One region of the Gordonia sp. w5E2 genome, then DNA from elsewhere that is predicted to be linked to it. Evidence: predicted binding sites of a transcription regulator. Region 1 holds the regulator's gene; each other region holds the start of a gene.

Region 1 (2,265 bases):
CGTCTCGGCGGACCGACCAGTCATACCGCCATCATCGCGCGGCAGTTGGGCATCCCGTGCGTGGTCGCTGTGGCGCGACTTAGTGAGATCACCAGCGGCACAATGGTTTTGCTCGACGGAGGCGCGGGGTCGATCACCGTCGAACCAGAGGGGGCCGAGGCGCGTGAACTCGTCGAGCGCAGCGTTGCGGAGGCCGCGCTTGTTGCTGCGTGGCGTGGCCCCGGCCGGACTGCCGACGGCACCGCCGTCGCCATCCTCGCGAATGTTGCCGACGGCGTCTCCGCGCGCAGCGCTGCCGATGCGCCAGTCGAGGGCATCGGGCTGTTCCGCACCGAGTTGGCGTTTCTCGACAGGGCGGATGAGCCCGATGTGGACGAGCAGACGCGGCTGTACCGCGACGTGTTCGAGGCGTTCGCGGGCCAAAAAGTCGTCATCAGAACGCTCGACGCCGGTTCGGACAAGCCGCTGGCCTTCATCGAGCACCCGGACGAGGCGAATCCCGCACTCGGCGTACGCGGCAACCGCATCGGCGACGACCACCCCGACATCGTGCGAACTCAGCTCGACGCGATTGCGCGCGCGGCAGAGGAGTCCGGCACGACGCCGTGGGTCATGGCACCGATGATCGCCACGGCCGCGGAGGCCGCACAGTTCGCCGAACTCGTCCGTCAGCGTGGTCTGACGGCAGGCGTGATGATCGAGATCCCGGCAGCGGCGATCCTGGCGCCGGCGATTCTGGCCGAGGTCGACTTCGTGTCGATCGGAACCAACGACCTCACCCAGTACACGATGGCCGCCGACCGGATGTCGGCAGAACTCGCCGAACTCACCGACCCGTGGCAACCGGCGGTGCTCGCACTCATCTCGCAGGTTGCGACCGCCGGCGCCCAGCAGGGCAAACCCGTCGGAGTCTGTGGCGAGGCCGCGGCCGACCCGTCGCTCGCATGTGTGCTCGTCGGGCTCGGAGTCACCTCGCTGTCGGCGGCTCCGGCGGCGACGCCCGCAGTCGGAGCAAAGCTGTCGACGGTGACGATGGAGCAGTGCCGGGCTGCCGCCGCTGCCGCACTTGCCACCTCGAGTCCGGCACTCGCCCGACGCGCAGCCGCCGAGCAACTCGACGGCTGACACAGACCCCGCTGGTCAACGACCTGCGGGGCCCGTTCGGCGCATCAGACCCGTCGCATCACCGTGACGACTTTGCCGAGGATGGCGGCGTCGTCTCCGGGGATCGGATCGAAGAGCGGATTGTGCGGCATCAGCCAGACGTGGCCGTCTTTGCGCTTGAAGGTCTTCACCGTCGCCTCGCCGTCGATCATCGCTGCGACGATGTCGCCGTTGTCGGCGACATTCTGCTGACGCACGACAACCCAGTCGCCGTCGCAGATCGCGGCGTCGATCATCGATTCGCCGACGACGCGGAGCAGGAACAACGAGCCCTCACCGACGAGCTCACGCGGAAGCGGGAAGACGTCTTCGACCGCCTCCTCAGCGAGAATCGGACCGCCCGCCGCGATACGGCCGAGTACCGGAACGAACGTGGGGGTCGGGAGATCTCCGTTGATGGCATCGGAGTGATGTGCATCGGGAGCCTCGGAGACGTTGACCGCCCGCGGACGGTTGGCGTCGCGCTTCAACAGGCCCTTGCGCTCGAGGGTGCGCAACTGGTGTGCGACCGATGACGTGGACGTGAGGCCGACGGCGTCGCCGATCTCTCGGATGCTCGGCGGATATCCACGCTCGCGCACCGACTTTCGGATCACATCGAGGACGCCACGCTGGCGATCGGTGAGTGTTGCCTCGGCGACGGCCGGATGGATCGGTGCCTCCTCGCCGCCTCCACTCTTCTTGCCTTCGACGCTGCGACCGTTGCCCTTGGGCGACGACGGGCCGCGTCGTGACTTCTCTGTCATCGGTTCCGTCCTTCCTGATGTGTGAAGCGGGTGCTGTTGTGAACCGGGTGCTGCTGTGAAGCGGGGTGGGGTGCGTCTTTCTTCCATCGTCTGGCGCCGACAGTAGCGGAGGCCACTGACAACATCAAACATTTGTTCGACGTGTCGCAGGACTTTGTCGGACCCCTCTGGTAGAACTCGAACATCAGTTCATCGAACGCTTGATCGACCATTGGAGGTAGCGATGACCAGCTTGATGACCAACCCGGTGACCCGCACGATTCCCAGCACGTCGAGTGCATCCGCGGCAACACCGCCGACCACCCGATCTGCAACGCCGCGACCTGCATCGACGACGCGTCCCCGAGTTCACCGC
Region 2 (2,265 bases), 260 kb from region 1:
GTTCGGGATTCTCCGGCATACCGGGCTTGGCGTTGAGTCGCCACGAAACGCGTCCGGTGTCGGGGCCTTCGGTGATCATGCGGGTGGTGAATTGGCCGGGTTTCGAGCCGACCCGCCGGTTGTGTACATCGCAGGCGGGAACCAACTGGTCGATGTCGGTGAGTCCGCCGTCGGCCCAGTCTTTGGCTGCGTGATGCATCTGCACCCGTGAAGCGGGCTGGTTGCAGCCGGGGGCGGAACACATTTTCCCGCCGGGTGAAGCAAAGGAGGCGAGTCGTTGTCCCAGCGACGCGATTCGCTTCGACCGCCCCAGGTAGAGCGGCACGCTGGTGTGCTCACCGAACACCGCCAAATACTGGCTGGCACCGGCAGAGGCGGCCATCTCGATCACGTCTTGGATGGGCAGCAGTGTTCCAGACGTGGTTTGTGCGATCCCTGCCTGTGCTTCGAGTTCGTGCAGGCTGGTGGTGACGATCACCTGGATCGGTAACCCGCGGTGAGTGTTGCCCAACATCCCTGATTCGAGTACTTGCTGCAGGAGTGCGGAGAAGGCGTCGTGGTTGCGTTGCGCGGGTGAGCGTTCATCACGCAGGGCAGCTGCCGCGACCTGCTCGGCGTTAGCGGTGGTGATCGGACCGACAGGCGACTCCGGATCATCCGGGTTGTTCATGCCGGGTTTGGCCCACGAGTCGAGCACCGTATCGAGTCGGGCGCGGGCGATCGGATCGAGGTCGGCAGTCAACCGTGACATGAGTTGCGCGTTCTGTCGGTTCACCCACAGGCGACGTCGACGTTTGCGGTCCTTCGCGGTGGTCAGCGTGCCATCAGGATCGAGATGCGCCAACAATCGTGAACCCAAATTGGTGATTTCGGCGGGCGTGAACTGGACCGCGTAGCCGGCCATCTGTGCTTCGGCGGCAGCTTTCGTCTCGGCCGACACCTCACTAGGGATCGCCTCCAACACCTCCAACACCGCACGCACGTGCGCGCCCGCGACCCGACCCTCTACGACATAGCCGGCCAGGGTGGGACACGACGGTGGCAGTCGGTCGCCGCAGATCGTGGTGAACGACCCGGTCGCAGCGATCACCCGATGCCGCGCAGCCGGATCACCAATATGCAGACCATGCCCCATGAAATTGCGAACATCGCGGAAACCCAACGCGCGGGGCAGGTCCCGGTCGGAGGCCTCCACAATCAACCGATCGGTGACAGCGCCCGCAGTCCGCAACGCCAGGCGTTCGGCCTCCACGGTGGCTTCCACCAGCGCCGCGTCCGACACCAACGACACATCGACGGCAGCCAACTCATCCAGCACCGCGGCAAGACGTGACAGCTTCTCCGCCACCACCGCATCCGCCGACCCCACCGCAGCGGTAGCCAAAGCCGAAGGCGCACCACCGGCCCCAACGCCATTGCTGTTGCTGTTCACGTGCCGCCACCCCCGCCCCACGTCGCGTCGAATATGTGTTCTACATTACCCGACAATACCGACAGCGTCGAGGAATTCTCGAACAATTTTTCGACCTTGTGGACACGCGTCTCGCCGAGTCCCGACCACCCATTTTTCGGTCCAGCGTTGCGGCGTTGAACAACTCGAGGTGCCAAGGATGCTCGTGATCGCCGATAACGCGACGGCGGCACGGTTCTCCGTGGCGATAGTTGCCAAACATTTAGCGCCACAGCGTGGTAGTTCGTCGTCGGCGGCGGGACGTGATCGTTACAGCAAGCCGGCCCGGTCGACCTCGGCGAGATCGACCGTGTCGGCGCCCACGGGGCCCTCCGCCAGCCGGGCGCGTGCTCGTCGGAGACTGGTTACCGCCCCGCTCGAGCACTCGAGCAGGACCGAGACCTCCTTGGCAGTCCAGCCCAAGACGTCGCGCAAGATCACCGTCGCTCGCTGCATCGGCGTCAACCGTTGCAGAGCGGCCACGAACGCCAGTCGCAGCGATTTCGCGCTGCAGATGGACCGACAGTGGGTCGTTGTCATCATGCAGCACATGGCGATCGGCGATCGGCAGCACCCAATGGTCCTCAGGCAGTGCCGAGCCGATGTCGGGACCCGGCTCACGCGGCCCGCTCAGGTCCATCGAGCGGGTCCGTCGACGAAAGCCGCGCAGAGCGTCCAAACACACGTTGGTGGCGATCTTGTACAACCATGACTGGTTAGAGCCTTTGGCGGGGTCGAATCGATCGGCGTGCTGCCACGCCCGCATCATCGTCTCCTGCGCCGCGTTCTCAGCATCAAACGGAGACGCCAACATG
Region 3 (2,265 bases), 690 kb from region 1:
AATGGGCGGCCACAGTCGGTGCAACCCCTGCAGAACGATCGTCGCACCAGATGCGAACTGCGCCAGGACTTTAGCGGAATCGACCTGGTCGGGCATTTCTGCACCGAAACCGGCTGGACCGAGATAGTTCTCTTTGCCTACCAGGCCGCCTTCCTTGGCCATCCGGATGAACGGTGCACGCACCCCGCGCTCGGCGATCAACTCGTCGACGCTGCGCGGCGAGAGAAGATCGTCGAAGTCGCGGGGGAGCGCGTCCGAACGGCTGAGCAGAGGTCGCCGGCCCCAGTAGTCACGCGCGAACACGTCGGGGTCGGTGGCTATGCAGCGGCTCAGCATGCTTGTCACTCAGGCGGTGCCGTCTGCGCCGCCGTCGTGGCCATCGGGGTTGGAGCCGCCGTCGGCTGGTCCTTCGCCGGGTGAGGCGGTTCCGTCTGCGCCGCCGTCGTGTCCGCCGGGGTTGGAGCCGCCGTCGGCTGGTCCTTCGCCGGGTGAGGCGGTGCCGTCTGCGCCGCCGTCGTGTCCGCCGGGATTCGAGCCGCCATCGGCAGGACCTTCACCCCCTGGGCTGGAGGTGGTGATGTCGTCGTCGTCGTCGAGTGCCATGGGTAAACCCTTTCCTCGTTGGGAGTCGCTCGGTTTGCGACTCCACACTCCACTATGTCGATATGTCACGCTCTTGACGAGGATTCGTCGACGAGGCTCGAACTTCGTTACTGCGCTGAGATGGCGGTTCCTGCAAGATCACGACGATCCGAACGTGACACGCTATAGCGATGGATCTCTGGTTTGAGGCCGCTCGCGACACCGCTGATCGATGCTGGGACGGCGTTCTGACTGCGCTCGACGGCGTGACCGATGCTGACCTCAACAGAAGCTTGCCGGTCGCAGGTTCCAACGCGCCGTATGCGATCGTCCACCACTGCATCGAGATGGCCCGCTGGTGGCTGGGAACATTCGGGTGCGGAATGGATCTGCCCCGTGATCGGTCGCGGGAGTTCGACGCGACGGGAACGCGCGATGATCTCGTCACACGCATCGCGCAGGTCCGCGCCGATATGGATGTGTGGTCGACGCGCATGGTGCGCGACGGAATTGCGGGCCGCGATGCACGCGGAACACGCGCGAAGGTCGACCTCGACACCGTCACGCCTCAGTGGGTGGTGCTGCATGTCGTACACGACTTGGCCCAGCACCTGGGCCAGCTTCAGATCACCCGCGATCTGTTGAGCGCCTGAATCCGCGATCGAAAGCTATTTCGATTTTTCCTCGACGCTGTCGGTATTGCCGGGTAGTGTAGAACACATATTCGACACGACGCGGGGCGGGGGTGGCGGAACGTGAACAGCAATCGCAATGACGTTGGGGCCGGTGGCGCGCCTTCGGCTTTGCGATCTGCTGCGGTGGGGTCTGCGGATGCGGTGGTGGCGGAGAAGCTGTCACGTCTTGCCGCGGTGTTGGATGAGTTGGCTGCCGTCGATGTGTCGCTGGTATCCGATGCCGCGCTGGTGGAAGCCACCGTCGAAGCGGAACGGTTGGCGTTGCGGACTGCGGGTGCGGTGACGGATCGCTTGATTGTGGAAGCGTCCGACCGGGATCTGCCCCGCGCGTTGGGTTTCCGCGATGTTCGGAACTTCATGGGGCAGGGTCTGCATATTGGTGATCCGGCGGCGCGGCATCGGGTGATCGCGGCGACCGGCTCGTTCACCACGATCTGCGGCGACCGACTGCCACCGTCGTGCCCGACGCTGGCCGGCTATGTGGTGGAGGGTCGGGTCGCCGGCGCACATGTGCGGGCGGTGCTCGAAGTGCTGGAGGCAATCCCCGGTGAGGTCTCGGCCGAGACAAAAGCCGCCGCCGAAGCACAGATGGCCGGCTACGCGGTCCAGTTCACGCCCGCCGAAATCACCAATTTGGGATCACGATTGTTGGCGCATCTCGATCCTGACGGGACGCTGACCACCTCGAAAGACCGCAAACGCCGCCGCCGCCTGTGGGTGAACCGGCAGAACGCGCAGTTGATGTCGCGGTTGACCGCCGACCTCGATCCGATCGCCCGCGCCCGCCTGGACACGGTGTTGGATGCGTGGGCCAAACCGGGCATGAATAACCCGGACGATCCGGAGTCGCCGGTCGGGCCGATCACGACCGCTAACGCCGAGCAGGTCGCGGCCGCCGCCCTGCGTGATGAACGCTCACCCGCGCAACGCAACCACGACGCCTTCTCCGCACTCCTGCAGCAAGTACTTGAATCAGGGATGTTGGGCA

Evidence for each region. The regulator LexA, encoded in region 1, represses DNA repair genes until DNA is damaged. The targets are predictions, from matches to a motif close to CGAACANNTGTTCG.
Region 2: the regulator LexA is predicted to act here: its motif matches at 1,461-1,474, upstream of RND64_RS10960 (HNH endonuclease signature motif containing protein).
Region 3: the regulator LexA is predicted to act here: its motif matches at 1,296-1,309, upstream of RND64_RS12810 (HNH endonuclease signature motif containing protein).

Annotation. Positions count from the first base shown of each region.
Region 1 covers NZ_CP144213.1:2,159,255-2,161,519, forward strand. Annotated here, with positions in the region: gene ptsP (phosphoenolpyruvate--protein phosphotransferase) at 1-1,125, shown strand, start outside; gene lexA (transcriptional repressor LexA) at 1,170-1,817, opposite strand; gene RND64_RS09860 (LysM peptidoglycan-binding domain-containing protein) at 2,134-2,265, shown strand, end outside.
Region 2 covers NZ_CP144213.1:2,420,230-2,422,494, forward strand. Annotated here, with positions in the region: gene RND64_RS10960 (HNH endonuclease signature motif containing protein) at 1-1,432, opposite strand, end outside; gene RND64_RS10965 (sigma factor-like helix-turn-helix DNA-binding protein) at 1,721-1,993, opposite strand; partial or broken gene RND64_RS23130 (sigma-70 family RNA polymerase sigma factor) at 2,100-2,265, opposite strand, start outside.
Region 3 covers NZ_CP144213.1:2,850,927-2,853,191, reverse strand. Annotated here, with positions in the region: gene RND64_RS12825 (cupin domain-containing protein) at 1-336, opposite strand, end outside; gene RND64_RS12820 (BatC protein) at 346-603, opposite strand; gene RND64_RS12815 (mycothiol transferase) at 774-1,235, shown strand; gene RND64_RS12810 (HNH endonuclease signature motif containing protein) at 1,338-2,265, shown strand, end outside.